Regions from separate parts of the Rothia koreensis genome, predicted to be linked through region 2. Evidence: riboswitches for the same ligand, from Rfam matches in the RefSeq annotation. Region 2 holds a riboswitch; the other holds the start of a gene.
The links. Region 2 has a riboswitch for thiamine pyrophosphate ahead of thiM (hydroxyethylthiazole kinase). Riboswitches for the same ligand answer to the same signal wherever they lie in the genome.
Positions count from the first base shown of each region.

Region 1: it holds a riboswitch for thiamine pyrophosphate, as region 2 does, so the genes downstream of both, ACTSLZ_RS12270 (ECF transporter S component) here and thiM (hydroxyethylthiazole kinase) in region 2, are expected to answer to the same signal.

Region 1 covers NZ_CP197643.1:2,756,223-2,763,409, reverse strand. The annotation lists gene ACTSLZ_RS12305 (Na+/H+ antiporter subunit A) at 1-793, shown strand, start outside; gene ACTSLZ_RS12300 (Na(+)/H(+) antiporter subunit C) at 790-1,365, shown strand; gene ACTSLZ_RS12295 (Na+/H+ antiporter subunit D) at 1,362-2,987, shown strand; gene ACTSLZ_RS12290 (Na+/H+ antiporter subunit E) at 2,989-3,573, shown strand; gene ACTSLZ_RS12285 (monovalent cation/H+ antiporter complex subunit F) at 3,570-3,962, shown strand; gene ACTSLZ_RS12280 (cation:proton antiporter) at 3,963-4,436, shown strand; gene ACTSLZ_RS12275 (DUF4235 domain-containing protein) at 4,600-4,872, opposite strand; TPP riboswitch at 5,013-5,112, shown strand; gene ACTSLZ_RS12270 (ECF transporter S component) at 5,170-5,829, shown strand; gene ACTSLZ_RS12265 (ABC transporter ATP-binding protein) at 5,826-7,187, shown strand, end outside.
Region 2 covers NZ_CP197643.1:217,564-224,750, reverse strand. The annotation lists gene ACTSLZ_RS01020 (DoxX family protein) at 1-334, shown strand, start outside; gene ACTSLZ_RS01015 (acetyltransferase) at 791-1,258, opposite strand; gene ACTSLZ_RS01010 (pyridoxamine 5'-phosphate oxidase family protein) at 1,277-1,837, opposite strand; gene ACTSLZ_RS01005 (class I SAM-dependent methyltransferase) at 2,052-2,909, shown strand; gene ACTSLZ_RS01000 (lytic polysaccharide monooxygenase) at 2,987-3,592, opposite strand; gene ACTSLZ_RS00995 (DUF3995 domain-containing protein) at 3,801-4,271, shown strand; TPP riboswitch at 5,128-5,218, shown strand; gene thiM (hydroxyethylthiazole kinase) at 5,209-6,075, shown strand; gene thiE (thiamine phosphate synthase) at 6,072-6,758, shown strand; gene thiD (bifunctional hydroxymethylpyrimidine kinase/phosphomethylpyrimidine kinase) at 6,758-7,187, shown strand, end outside.

The DNA.
Region 1 (7,187 bases), 370 kb from region 2:
CCAGCATTTGGACACGGGACGCATTCGTGCGGTGAGCAAACGGTATGCGGGGCGTACCGGCCTGAGCGCCGGGGCTCGCGTCGCCGGTCGTTTCATGAACGTCAAGCGGGACCCGTTCCTGGTCGCCGGCCGGACGCTGGCGCCGGAGAACCGGTCACTCATGCTCGAGGTCATCACGCGGTTGCTCTTCCACACCATCATGCTGACCTCCGTATATCTGTTGCTTGCGGGGCACAACCTGCCGGGCGGCGGGTTCGCGGGTGGCCTTCTGGCCGGTCTGGCTCTCGGGCTCCGGTACCTCGCGGGAGGCCGGTACGAGCTGGAGGAAGCCACGCCGTTGAACGCGGGGGTCCTGCTCGGTATCGGAATGATCGTCGCCGCGCTCTACGCTCTCCTCCCGCTGGCCTGGGGCGGAACGGTGTTCACGTCCTACAACGTCGATCTCGAGATGTGGCTGTTCGGCGAAGTGCACTTCGTGACGTCCACGATTTTTGACGTCGGCGTCTACCTGATCGTGGTCGGACTGGTTCTCGACGTGCTCCGCAGCCTCGGGGGACGCATCGACTCGGTCCTCGAGGAGGAGCGAGAGAAAGAGCGCGAGAAGGCCAAGATCACCGGGCGCAAGCGTCGTCGCATCAAGGTCCGCCGTTCCGGCGGACCACAGACCTCGGTCATCCCCTCCGGTCCGGTCACCGCAACCAGTGAGGACGAACCGACGCACGAGAGCCAGGACCGCACGAGAGATCGGCAGGACACGGTGCTTTCCGATAGCGCAGGGGAGGACAACCGATGATCGATGCAGCCCTGTTGTTGGTCATGGGAGTCCTCTACGCGGTGGGGGTCTACCTGATCTTGGAGAAGTCGCTGACCAAGGTGCTCTTGGGCCTGATGCTCATCACCAACGCGACCAACATCCTGATCCTCCACACCGGCGGTGTTTCGGGACTTCCGGCGTTCTTCGACTCTGAGGTCGCGGCAGAGGACTACTTCGATCCACTGCCTCAGGCGCTCGTACTGACCGCGATCGTGATCTCGTTCTCCGTGACGGCGCTGATGCTCGGCATGATCTATCGCAGCTGGGTCCTCTCCCGCAGGGACGATATCCAGGACGACGCCGAGGACCGCCGCGTCGCTGCCCAGCCGGATTACGATCCGGAGGACGACGACGCCGCCCCGATCGAGCCTTCCGAATTCGAGGGATCCGAGGAACAACGAGAGGAAGCCTATCGTCAGCGGAAACAGGCCGAGCGAGCGAAGAAGGAGGGCGCACGACCGCAGGCACCGGACGAAGTGCCCGGCTTCTCGGGTGAGCATCACCCCCATCTCGACCAAGGCGACCGCGACAGAGGGGAGTGGCACGCATGAGCATCGTTGACATTGCCCCGGCCGCGGTCGTCCTGCCCCTCCTGGCGGCGGGCGCGAGCTTCACGCTGTACAAGCACCCCAACGCACAGCGACTCCTTTCGGTCGTGGCCATGCTGGCCACCCTGTGCCTCGAGTCCGTCCTGCTCGTCTCCACCTGGGGCGGCGAACCCCAATCGGTCACCCTGGGAGCATGGGCCGCGCCTTTCGGCATCGTGATGGTCGTGGACCAGCTGTCCTCTCTGATGCTCGTGGTCTCGACGCTCGTTTCCTTTGCGGTCATGATTTACGCGACCGGACAGGGCCTCGCGGACGGGGATTCGGACGCGCCCATCTCCGTTTTCTACCCGACCTACCTCGTTCTGCTCGCCGGCGTCTCGAACGCGTTCCTCGCCGGTGACCTGTTCAATCTCTACGTCGGTTTCGAGATTCTCCTGACCGCCAGTTACGTGCTGATGACCATGTCCGGTTCCGCGCCGAGGATCCGCGCGGGAATCACATACACCGTGGTCTCCGTGATCTCGTCGATGTTGTTCCTGATCTCGATCGGCATGATCTACGGGGCCGTCGGAACGGTCAACATGGCCGACATTGCGGTCAAGGCGGGGCATCTGCCGGTGGGAACTCAGGTGCAGCTGCACCTGATGCTGCTGGTCGCCTTCGGGATCAAGGCCGCGGTCTTCCCCTTGTCGCTGTGGCTCCCGGACTCCTATCCGACGGCTCCGGCCCCCGTCACCGCCGTGTTCGCGGGGTTGCTGACCAAGGTCGGCGTGTACGCCATCATCCGTACCGAAATCCTTCTCTTTCCCGAGAGCCGAGTGGACAACTTGCTGGCCCTCGTGGCCGCGGCCACGCTCGTCGTCGGGATCCTGGGCGCGCTCACGCAGAGCGATATCAAGAGAACCCTGTCATTCATTCTCATCAGCCACATCGGCTACATGATCTGGGGCATCTCCTTGGCCACGCCCGAAGGCCTGATGGCCGTGGTCTTCTACATCGCACACCACATCGTGATCCAGACGAGCCTGTTCATGGTCGTGGGTCTCATCGAGCGACGCGGCGGATCCGCCAATACGGACCGACTCGCGGGGCTCGCGAAGATCGCCCCGATCCTGGGCGTCCTCTACTTCATCCCGGCGATCAACCTGGGCGGCATTCCGCCGTTCTCAGGATTCCTCGGCAAGGTCGGCCTGATCGACGCGAGCGTTCAGGCCGGAACGTGGCAGGGGTACGTGCTGGCCGGCGTCGGCGTCTTCGTGTCCTTGCTGACCCTGTTGACCCTCACACGAATCTGGAACCGCGCCTTCTGGCGCAAACCGGAGGACGCCGAATTCCCGGATCCGATCCTGTTGGCCAAGGACCAGGACGGCAAGTACGGCGTCCGGACGTCGGGCGAACTCGACGTCGAATCGAGGCGTTACAAGGGCAAGGACGTCACTCTCCTGCCCCGACCGATGATGGCCTCGACCATCGGCCTCGTGGTGGTCGGCGTCGCCATCACGGTCTTCGCCGGGCCCCTGTTCGACCTGTCCGATCAGGCCTCCGGGAATCTGAGCAACCCGCAGGTCTACATCGACGCCGTTCTCGGATCGGACCACGGAGCCTCTGCGGAAGGGGGTCACTGACATGAGTCCTTCGGCGCACCGGGCCCCACGCGTCCGGCCCAAGAACACTCTGCGCACCGAACTGCCGCTGATCGTGTGGTTGGTCCTGGTGTGGGGTGCCCTGTGGCGGGATTTCTCGGTCGGGAACCTGGTCTTCGGACTGATCATCGCGTTGGTGATCGTACGCATCTTCTATCTGCCCCCGGTGCAGTTGTCCGGTAGGTTCAACGTGTTCTGGGCGGCCGTGCTGATGACGAAATTCGTGTGGTGGATCGCCCACGCGAGTTTCGAGATCCTCTGGTTCACCGTCCGACCCCAAGGAGCTCCACATTCGGCCGTGGTATCGGTGCGACTTCGTATCAACAGCGACCTGCTCATCACCGTGGTCGGTCACATCGTCTCCCTGATCCCAGGCTCCTTGGTGGTCGAGGTCGATCGGAGAACCGCGACCATTTACTTCCACGTCATCGACGTCAACGACGAAGCGGACGTCCGCAAGTTTCAGGACGGAGTGCGGAAGATCGAGGACCTGGTGATTCGCGTGATGGGGACCAAGGAAAGCCATCGCGCCCTGAAAGCCGGCCAGCTGGGGGAGGGAACATCGTGAATATCGTCATGATCGTCTGCGGTGTGCTGCTCGTTCTGGCCGCCATCGGAACCATTGTCCGCCTGGCCAAGGGGCCGTCTCTGTTGGATCGTGTGATCGCCTCCGACGTCCTGCTGGCCATCGTCGGCGCAGGACTCGTCGTGGACATGGTGTACAGGGACAGTTACGAGAACGTCACCATGCTGATCGTGATCTCGCTCGTCGGATTCCTGGGTTCCGTGACGGTCGCGCGCTTTGCCAACAACAAGCGCGAACGCAAGGACCAGCGCGAAAAGCCCGAGTCCTCGGCGGCGACCACCTCGCCCGAGCGTCCGTACGGGCACGGACGATCCCGCAAATCTGGCAAGACCGTCGGTTCGACGCCGACGGCACGGCGGGGTGATCGGTAGATGGACCTCGTACTCGATACGGTGACCGGTATTTGCCTCATCGGCGGGTGCCTGATGTCGCTGGGTGCGGCCGTCGGCATCGTACGGTTCCCGGACGTGCTCTCGCGTCTCCACCCGGGAGCCAAGCCCCAGGTCTTCGGCTTGTTCCTGCTCCTGATTGCGCTCGGCATCGCTTCGCGGTCCTGGGCACTGGTCCCGGCGCTCATTCTCGCCTGGACCCTCCAGATTCTCGCCGTGCCCGTTTCCTCGCACATGGTCGGTCGGTCCGGTTTCCGCAACCGGCACTTCACCGCCTCGGCCCTGACCGTCAATGAACTGGCCGACCTCGTGGAGCAAATGAACCGCGAGGAGGAACAGGAAGAAGCGCCTGTGCAGGCGACGGACGAGCCCAAGGACATCGACGCCGAAGCCGCCGGTCTCGAGAAGGACGGTCAGGAGCGGCCGGCCAAGGGGCCGGACGGCCACGACCAGTGACGCAGCTCAGCCTCGCCGGCCGGCGCTTCGTGCGGCGCCGGGAGCAGCGGCCGAACGCAACGGTGCCGGTCGTCGTTCGCAGCGGGAACCACGTCCCGCCGCAGAACGACGATCGGCACCGTATGGGCTCATCGCCCGCGCACGCAGGCAACCTCCGGGCGAGTCAGACCTCGGCCTGGCCGCCCGTCTCGATCTCTTCCTTGTGTTCCAGCCTGTTGGCCAGGCGAGTAACACTGAGTTTGATCAGGGTCGCCACGACGCCGCTGATCGCGGTCCAGATGACGATGTCTCGCACGCTCTCCTCGGGATCAGGGTTGTTCGACGGCGGTTCATTGCCCGTGACCTTCTTCCACCCGAGAGTCATGACCTTGTTGGCGGCAAAGACTCCCGCCAAGGAAGCCACCGTGGAACCGATCTTGATTGCGGGGTTGCTCATGCATCTCTCCTCTTCATTCGCACCGGCGGTGCGGCCGGTCACGTACAGCTTCTTACAGCCTAATCGCACTGGTTTGCCTTTGTCCGCAACGGCCTGGAGATTCACCCGAAGTGAAACGATCGGTTAGACTGGGCGGCGTTCACGAACGACAGGGGAGCCTCGAACGAGGCTGAGAGTGCGAAAGCAGACCCTCGACCTGATGCGGTTAGCACCGACGTAGGGAGTCGAGATCTCGGGCGTACCCGAATGAAGAACGGCGTGCGACCTCCCCTCCTGATTTGTACAGGAGGAAGACCGATGAACACCACACCCTCATCCGAATCCCTGGACCGGGGTCCTGCTCGAAACGGTGCGGCCCCACATCGACGGCGAGCATCGTGGCGCGTGATCGACATGGTCATCGCATCCGTTCTGGCGGTGGTCTGCGGCGTCATCTTCTGGATCTGGTCCAATGCCGTCTCACCGGCCACGCAGACAGCGACCGTCGGATTTCCGCCCTTGTCGGGCCTGATCGGCGGTGGCTGGCTCATTGCCGGCGTCGTCGGCGGACTCGTGATCAGGAAACCGGGCGCCGCGATCTACTGCGAAATGGTTGCTGCGGTGATTGAGGCCCTCCTCGGTACGCATTACAGCGCCGGGGTTCTTCTCTCGGGCGCGATCCAGGGAATCGGCGCCGAACTCGTGTTCGCCGCGTTGCTGTACCGTCGTTTCGGACTCCCCACGGCGCTTCTGTCCGGCGCAGTATCGGGATTGTTCATGGGGATCAGCGAAGTCTTCATGTACTACGCCTTCTGGGAACCCCGGTACCAGGTCGTCTACGTGGTGTGCGCCGTGGTCTCCGGGCTCCTTATCGCCGGTTTCCTCGCGTGGGCCCTGATGCGTGCCCTGATCTCGACCGGTGTTCTCGGCTCGGTCGCGGCAGGCCGCGATGCCCGACAGATGCGGCGGCGTGCGTGAGCGCCGGGGGCGCGTCCGTCAGCGCCCGAGGCTTCGGATGGCACCATGCTGGACGGGATGAGCCCGCGTTCCGCGACGTGGACCTGGACATCGCGCCCGGGCAGAAGGTTCTGCTGCTCGGTCCGTCCGGCGCGGGCAAATCTACCCTTCTCCACGCCTTGGCCGGTGTGCTCGAGGACGACGACGGCGAAGCCGCCCTCGGACGGGTGACCGTCAACGGCACGGACCCCCGGGACGCGAGAGCATCGGTCGGTCTGATGCAGCAGGACCCGGAATCCTCGATCGTTCTTTCTCGGGTCGGCGATGACCTCGCGTTCGGGCCGGAGAACCTCGGGGTGCCACGGGACGAGATCGTCGGGAGATGTCGGCGCGCCCTGCAATCGGTCGGACTCGATCTTCCGTGGGAGCATCCGACCTCGGCGCTGTCCGGAGGGCAGAAACAACGTCTTGGGCTGGCCGGGATCCTCGCAATGGAACCCGGTCTCTTGCTGCTCGACGAGCCGACCGCGAACCTCGACCCGGACGGCGTCGTGGAGGTCCGGGACGCCGTGGTCGCGGCCGCGGAGGAATACGGATCGACCCTGGTGGTCGTGGAGCACCGCGTGGCCGTGTGGGCCGACGTCGTCGACCGGATCATCGTGCTGTCGTCGAAGGGCGGGATCAGCCACGACGGCACTCCCGCCGAAGTTCTCGGACGGGCGCGCGAGGAGTTGCTCGACGCCGGCGTCTGGGTCCCCGACCACGTTCCGCGACGGCCCGTGGCGCCCGCGGCCGGCAACGTCCCGGTGGATCGGCAGGAGCCGCTTCTCGAAGCGTGCGGTCTCGCGGTGACCCGACAACAGCCTTCCCGGTCGTGGCGACGGGCTCGACGTCGTGCCGTCAGGAAGTCTCCGTCCACTCCGATTCCGGCCGCGAGGGACGCCGTCCGGGCAACCGAGAACGTCGGTCTTCGGGTGCATCGGGGCCAGCACCTGGCGGTGACCGGGCCGAACGGCGCCGGAAAATCCACGCTCGCCCTGACTCTCGCGGGTCTGATCCCGCCGGCGGCGGGGTATGTTGCCGCGTCGGAGGAACTGAGGCACCTTCGGGATCCCGCCGCCAGGGTTGCCCGGACCCCGTCGTGGGACCCTTGGGCGTGGACCTCCGGACAGCTGATTGCCCGTATAGGCACGGTTTTCCAAGAACCCGAGCACCAATTCGTGAGGTCCACGGTCGGGGAAGAACTCGTGCTGGGAGCGCGGTTGGCCGACGTCGCCGGACGCCGTCATCCCACCAATGGGCAGACGCACGACGGCGAGGACCCGGAAGCGCGAGCGCAGGAGCTCCTGGAACGTCTCGGCCTGGAGCACGTGAAGGAC
Region 2 (7,187 bases):
ATGGACCCTGGCCGGGACCGCGGAGAATTTCCGGCAAATGGGCGTTCCCTCGGCCGAGCTCGCAGCCACGGTGGCCGCATACGCCGAGCTGGTCGGCGGAATCGCGCTGATCGTCGGCCTGTTGTCCCGGCTCGCCGGCCTGGTGCTTGCCCTCGACATGCTCGGGGCCATCTACTTTGTGCACGGTTCCCAAGGTTTCTTCGCCTCGAACGGCGGGTACGAATCCGTTCTGGTGCTCGGACTCGCGTCCCTGGCCGTCTTCCTCCTCGGACCCGGCCGATTCGCGATCGCCGGCGGCCTCGACGACCGCCGAGGCTGGGGCATCCTGGCCTGACAACCGGGCTTCCGCACGGTGTGTGGCGCGGTGCGGCCTACGGGGTCGCTTTCGGGGTTGAGGTGGCAGTTTTGTGCGGCCTCTGGCGTCGAGGTGGCAGTTTCGTGCGGCCTTTGGCGCCGAGGCGTCAATCCCGTGCGGCCTTTGGCGTCGAGGTGGCAATCCCGTGCGTCTTTCGCGTCGAGGTGGCAATTTTGGGACCGATAACGGGCTTTTTCGTCCCGAAATTGCCACCTCGTGCGGGAATTGGCCCGAAATTGCCACCTCGTGCGGGAATTGGCCCGAAATTGCCACCTCGTGCGGGTTCGTCGGACGCGCTGGGTGCGCTGCCGGCCTGCTGCCGCCGCCCGCCTGCTCCTGCCGGCCTGCCGTCGCCGCCTGCCGTCGCCGCTTGCCGTCGCCGCCCGCCGCCTCAGGCCATCTGCCTCAGCCCTTCTGCCTCAGCCCCCCCCGGCTTCAGCTCAGGCTGAGATGCAATAGCGGGTACGGGCGCCCGGCGTCGTCGGTTTCGCTGCGTCCGACCACCTGAAAACCGCGACGCATATAGAACTCAACCGCTTGGGCATTCTGTTCGTTCACATCGACGGTCCGGACCTCATGCTCTTCGATCGCGTGGGTCAGAAGCTTCGTGCCGATGCCGACGCCGCGTCGGCCGGCGTCCATGAACAGCATCTCCAGGTTGCCGTTGAGGACGCCGGAGAACCCCACCTGCCGACCGTCCAACTCGGCGACATCGAGCCAAACGGCGGGGAAGTCATCGGATTCCAACGTGGATTCGATCTCTTCGCGGTCAGTTTCGGCCAGGAAATCGTGGGTCGCTGTGACCGCGCTTCGCCAGATTGCGGCGAGTGGAGCGTAGTCCGTGGGTCCTTGTGAGGGCCTGATTCTCAGTTCCGCCGCGTTCTCGTGTGGCGTCTCATTCATGTCTCCATCATGGCAGGGTCAGCCGGCCGGGGTCGTGACCAGGTGGTTCTCCCATCCGGAGGATTCGCGAACGTATTCGACCCTCGTATGGTTGCGGTCTTCGCGGGCCTGCATGAACTCGTATTCCGTGGGTTCCAGAGAATAGAGCTGCCACTCCGGGTTCGGCTCGCCCGTGTAGCTGGGGCGCTTTTCCCAATCGCGCTCTGATTCCTCGCCGCTGAGGGCGACCACGTTGCCCGTGACCCTAACCTGTCGCCCGGACTCCCGCCAGAAGAAGACCATGGAGGCGCGCGGGTTCTTCTCGAGTTGTTCCCCCTTGCGGGAGGTCCGGTGCGTCGAGAAATGGAAGCCGCGTTCGTCGATGTCCTTGACGATGAGGGTACGACCGACGGGGGTGTCCCCATGTTGGATCGTCGTGAACGTCATCGCATGGGGCTGCCGATTGCCTGATGCGATCGCATCCTGGAACCACTCCTGGAACAACTGCTCCGGGTCCTGGGGAACCGTCGCAGGGTCGAGGATCGGGAGGTTCTTGGGGAAGGACGGCAGACTGCTCAATTGGTCGCTCAAAGTGCTCATACGTCGATAGTAGGGGAGGACCCCACACCATGGACGACGAATGCGAACTGTGCATGGAACGATGTGTCCGGCTTCTGGTTGAGCTGTGGACAACACATGCTCATGAGTCTCATGTGCCTTTATACTGCGTCGTACAGAGCCTCTGATTCCCTCATCGGACTGCGTGCCGAGCGGCGGGCAGGGCCTTCAAGCGCACCATCTCTGAGGGGAGCCCATGAATCGTTCGACGCCGGACCTTATTCTTCCGGAACTCGAAGGACTGAGCGACAGTAACGTCGAGGGGACGTTGCTGGTCCCGTTGTTGGGACGGGCACGAGCGGCGCAGCGTTTCCCCGAGGTTCTTCCGGATCCCGCGGGCGACCGACTCTTGCATGATCTCGGCGTGAAGGTGCGTGCGAGCACGAATGCGGAGAGGTTCGGGGACTTCTGCTATGTCGTCCGTTCCCATGCGTTCGACCGCATGGTCCGCGACTTCCTGGAGCGGAACCCCGACGGGGTGGTTCTCGAACTCGGTGCAGGTCTCGACACCACGTTCTGGCGGGCTGGACAGAAAGCACGATCCTGGTACGCGGTCGATTTCCCGTCCGTCGCGCGCCTGCGTGGGGAATATCTTCAGGAGGACCCGAGATTGTGCACAGTGGCCGCGGATTTGTCAGAGAACTCGTGGATGGAGCGTGTGGAAACGGCGGGCAAACCGGTTCTCGTCATCGCCTGTGGAGTCCTGCACTACCTGTCGCACGATCGAGTCGCCCGTCTGATGGACGGTCTGCAGGCCGCGTTTGGGGGTGTCGACGTCGGCTTCGACTGTTCCAGCAAGGACGGGCTCAAGCACTCGCAGCGTCAACTGGAGAAAGCGGGAAGTTCGGCCAGAATGGTCTACTGGGTCGATGACCCTGAGGCCGAGGTGGAAAGGTGGGGCGTCGGCGCGAAGCTCCTCGAATCGGGTCACTATTTCCGCGGCGCTCCGGTGCCGCGCGGGATCGGGATCAAAGCCCGAATTTTTATGGGTCTCGTGGCATTGACCAGGGGGTCGAGAATTGTGCGCGCTCACCTGCCCGCCGTCGCCGGGTGAGCCCCGCCGGTGCCGACGACGACCGAAGTCCTCGTCGACACCGGACAGGAAACAACGCGACCGAATGTCAGAAAATATCAGTCGTTGATATTCACATCGACGGTGTTGTAAAACGCGTTGGAAGTATCCTCGATATCCCACACGGCGTAGATCACGTGATATCCCTTGTGGTCGTCGGGCAATTTCATCTGGTCCGCGGTCCCGTCAGTGGGAAGCGAACCATCGCCGTCGACCTCGGACAGCGGCTGCAGCTCATCGCGAGTCAGCGGGGAGTTCTGGTCCCAGCCGTTCTTGGTGATGTAGTAGTGCCACTTGGCCGTGGGGTGCTTGGCCGTGTACTCCCAACCCAGGTTGAGTTCCTGGCCGGCCTGGACCTCGTTCTTGTCCCACCTGTCGGAGGACTGCTCGTCCAGGTTCTTGGCGAGATCCGTACCCCCGGAGGCCAGGTGTCCGTCCTCCGGGCCACCAGTCGAGGGATCCAGGCTGAACCCCTTCGGTGCCTCAATGGACTGCGGCTCGTACTGGACCGCGCCCAAATCGGTGTTCGAACTCATGGCCGCACGAGCGGTCACATCCGATTCGGAATTGCCGATGTACCCGTGGGCATTGGCTGCCGCGGCACCGCCGAGAACGAGCACGCTCGCCAAGGCAGTAGCGGCGCTGAAAGTGAATGACTTACTCATAACGTGTTCCTCAATGTGATTGGAGTCAAATGTTGTGCGAGCCGGTCAGCGAGTCTAACCAAAATTTTGAGGGACACGCGAAATTCGGAATTCGCTGTCGTGTTTTGAATGAGAAGCGAGACAGCTGCTGGGGCCTCGCTGGATGAAAGCACCGTGCTGTCTGGATGGACCCCTGGCTCGAACCGAAATGGGTCAATAGGCTCGAGACATGAAGAGATCGGATGGTCAGCGCCTGCTTGCCGTGGCGATGGTTCTTGGGCTCTGTCATGCTGCGGCGAGCCTGTACTGGGCGCTCGGCGGGTCCTTGCTCCTGGAAACCGTCGGGGACTTTGCGGTCCGCATGCACCGGGACGGCGATGCCGGCTTCCGTTGGATGCTCGGTCTTGTCGGTTTGGGCAAGGCGGCCGCCGCCTTGATCCCGTGGGTCGACCACCTCCGCCGTCCTCCGCATCGATGGGTCCGTGCCGTCTCCTGGATCGGCGCCATCGCGCTGATCGGGTGGGGCGCTCTGGGGGCGGTCGGCGGCTGGATCGGGATCGTCATGGGCCCGTCGACGTCGAATCGGCCGGCGCAATGGGGGCACGCCATTCTCTGGGATCCCCTGTTCCTGCTCTGGGGTCTGGCGCTTGCTGGCGCGCTCTGGCTCACCCGTCGCTCCGGGGCGGACCCGGCCCCGTGACCCACGAGGTGTGGGGTCGGGAGTGCCGAACGCACGGCGAACCCCACAGGCGGTGGAGAAAGTTATCCACAGGTGTGCACAACGATGTGCACAAGTCGAACACGTGTCCTAAGTGTTGTGGAATGTCGAAGGCTTCGACGCGCTCATGGGGCCGAAGCCGATTCGAAACACGAGCCCGGTGGGGAATCGAACTACGCGCATGTAAGTTGTCCACGCCTGGGGACAACGCCTGTGGAGAAAGCTTGGCCGGGCGACGTCGTCCGGACCCGCCTTCCGTGTGCCCATGGGGATCGAGGGGCGGGGCTGATGGGGTGTCGCTCGGTCAGAAGGTCCGCTGGTCAGCGCGAACTTTGCGGCTTGGTGTCGAGACAAGGGGTCGTACGTCGGGGTGCAGGTCGCGACGGCGATCGCCTCGTCACGAACGAGCCGAGACGACAATGGGTTGTCCACAAATATCCACAACTGTCCACAGGACGGCTTCCGAGTGTCCCCAATTCTCCACCACCTGTGCGAAAAGTTTTCCACAGGTGGGGACGGGTGAGGTCGGATGTGGGGAGGCCGGTCGACTCTCCTCATGACCGGACGACGTCGATCAGCGTCCTCTCGGGGGCAGATTGGTCCACAACATCCCCGTCATTGCGGGATCAATGGTTGCGAAACGATCCGAGGTGACGGTTCGCCGTCGAGTTCGTGGGCGATGTGAAGTCACAATCGTGTAAGTTCTCCACACTGTGGATATGCGTTGTGGAAAACCGCCTTCTCGCGTCGGTGTCCACAGATTCTCGGTACTTTGGCTCTGTCCATGCCGCGGCCCGGGTCCGCGGACTACAGTTGGATCGGAGCGCACGTGAGCGTTCGCAGTGACGAGGGGTGCCCTGAGGCTGAGATACGACCCTTTGAACCTGATCTAGCCAGTACTAGCGAAGGGATGGTCACCATGGCTGGTTCGCAGAACATCGAAGCGTCGATCACCGATGCCGGGTCCAACGGTGCCGATCGGGTCGTGATCGATCCGGCTCGAGCGGTGCGGGACACCACTCCTCTGGTCCACTGCCTGACCAATGCCGTGGTCAAGGAGATCACCGCCAACGTTCTGCTCGCCGTTGGCGCCTCTCCGGCCATGGTCGAGCATCCGGAGGAAGCCGGCATTTTCGCCGGAGTGGCCAACGGACTTCTGGTGAACGTCGGAACGGTCTCGGATACTCAGATCTCGGCCATCAAGGCCGCGGTCGAAACGGCCCGAACCAACGGCGTGCCCTGGGTCCTGGATCCTGTCGCCGTGGGCTCTCTCCCCGTGCGCACCGAACTCTCCCGGAACCTGCTCGAGGCCCGACCGTCTGTGATCAGGGGAAATGCGAGTGAGATCGTGGCCCTCGCAGGGCTGGGGTACGGAGGCCGCGGGGTCGAATCGACCGACGACGTCGAATCCGCTCTCGACGCCGGACATGCACTGTCAGAGCGCACGGGCGGCGTCGTCGCCATCTCCGGGGAGCGGGACGCGATTGTCTCCGCGGATCGAATCACGTGGGTGACCAGCGGTCACCCGTTCATGCCATTGGTCATTGGCACGGGATGTTCCCTCGGGGCAACGGTGGCAGCCTACCTCGGCGCCTCGCGTCCGGCCGGCCTGTCGGATCACGACGCCGCCGTGGCCGCTCACGCGCACCTGGGGGCCGCCGGAACCCTGGCAGGCAGAACCGCCGAAGGCCCGGGAACGTTCCGTGTGCGGTGGCTCGATGCTCTGTACGAGCTGTATCCCGAGGGCATCGCCCGCACGGCCGAGATCGTAGAGGACGCCCCGTGATTCCTCCGACCACAGACTTCTCCCTGTACTTCGTGACCGACACCGCACTCTGCGGGGGCGTCGAACGCGTCCCGCACGTGGTGTACGAGGCCGTGATGGGCGGCGTCGGTGTGGTTCAGGTGCGTGACAAGGAACTGGGGGATTCCGAATTCTCCGTATTGGCGAAGGAATGCGCGAAAGCCGTCGGGAGGGCCGAACAGGACTCGGGACGGCCCGCGCATCTGTTCGTCAACGACAGGCTCAATATCGCGGCCGACCTGGGCCTCAATGTCCATGTCGGCCAGTCGGACGCCGCAGCGAAGGAGGCTCGCCGGGTCCTCGGACGGGACCTGATGGTCGGCCTCTCGGTGTCGAGTCCGGACGAAGCCCGGGCCGCGGTGGCCGAACGGTATGCGGATGTTCTGGGCATCGGGCCCGTCTGGGCGACGCCCACCAAGAACGACGCCGGCCCGCCGCTGGGGCCCGATGGCGTCACCGCGTGCGCGGCCTTCGCCCGAACGGTCGGTTTGGCCAGTGTGGCCATCGGCGGCATCAATCCGTCCACGGCGACCCGGCTCGCGGGAGTCCCCGTCGATGGCTTGTGCGTGGTCTCGGCGATCGCGGGCGCGGAGGATCCTCGGCACGCGGCGGCGGAGATGCGGCGTCTTGCAACCATGACCCTGATGAGAGGACGTGACTCGTGATGCGGCCACCCGTCGCCATGACCATCGCAGGCTCCGACCCTTCCGGAGGCGCCGGAATCCAGGCCGATCTGAAGGCCTTTTCGGCCGTCGGGGCCTACGGGTGCGCGTGCCTGACGTCGTTGCCGAGCCAGAACACGCGCGGAGTCCGTGATGTCCACGGGGTCCCGAGCGAGGTGGTGGCCACCCAGATCGAGTCCGTGATCGATGACCTGCCGGTGGACGCAACCAAGATCGGCATGCTCGGCACCGCCGACGTGGTGCGGACGGTCGCGGCGCTGATCTCCGAGCGTCGCGAGCACTTCGGCACCGTGGTTCTTGACCCGGTGATGGTGGCAACCAGTGGGGACCCCCTGTTGAGCGAGGATGCCGACGCCGCGCTCCGCGGTGATCTGCTTCCCCTCGCGGATCTCATCACGCCCAATCTGCCGG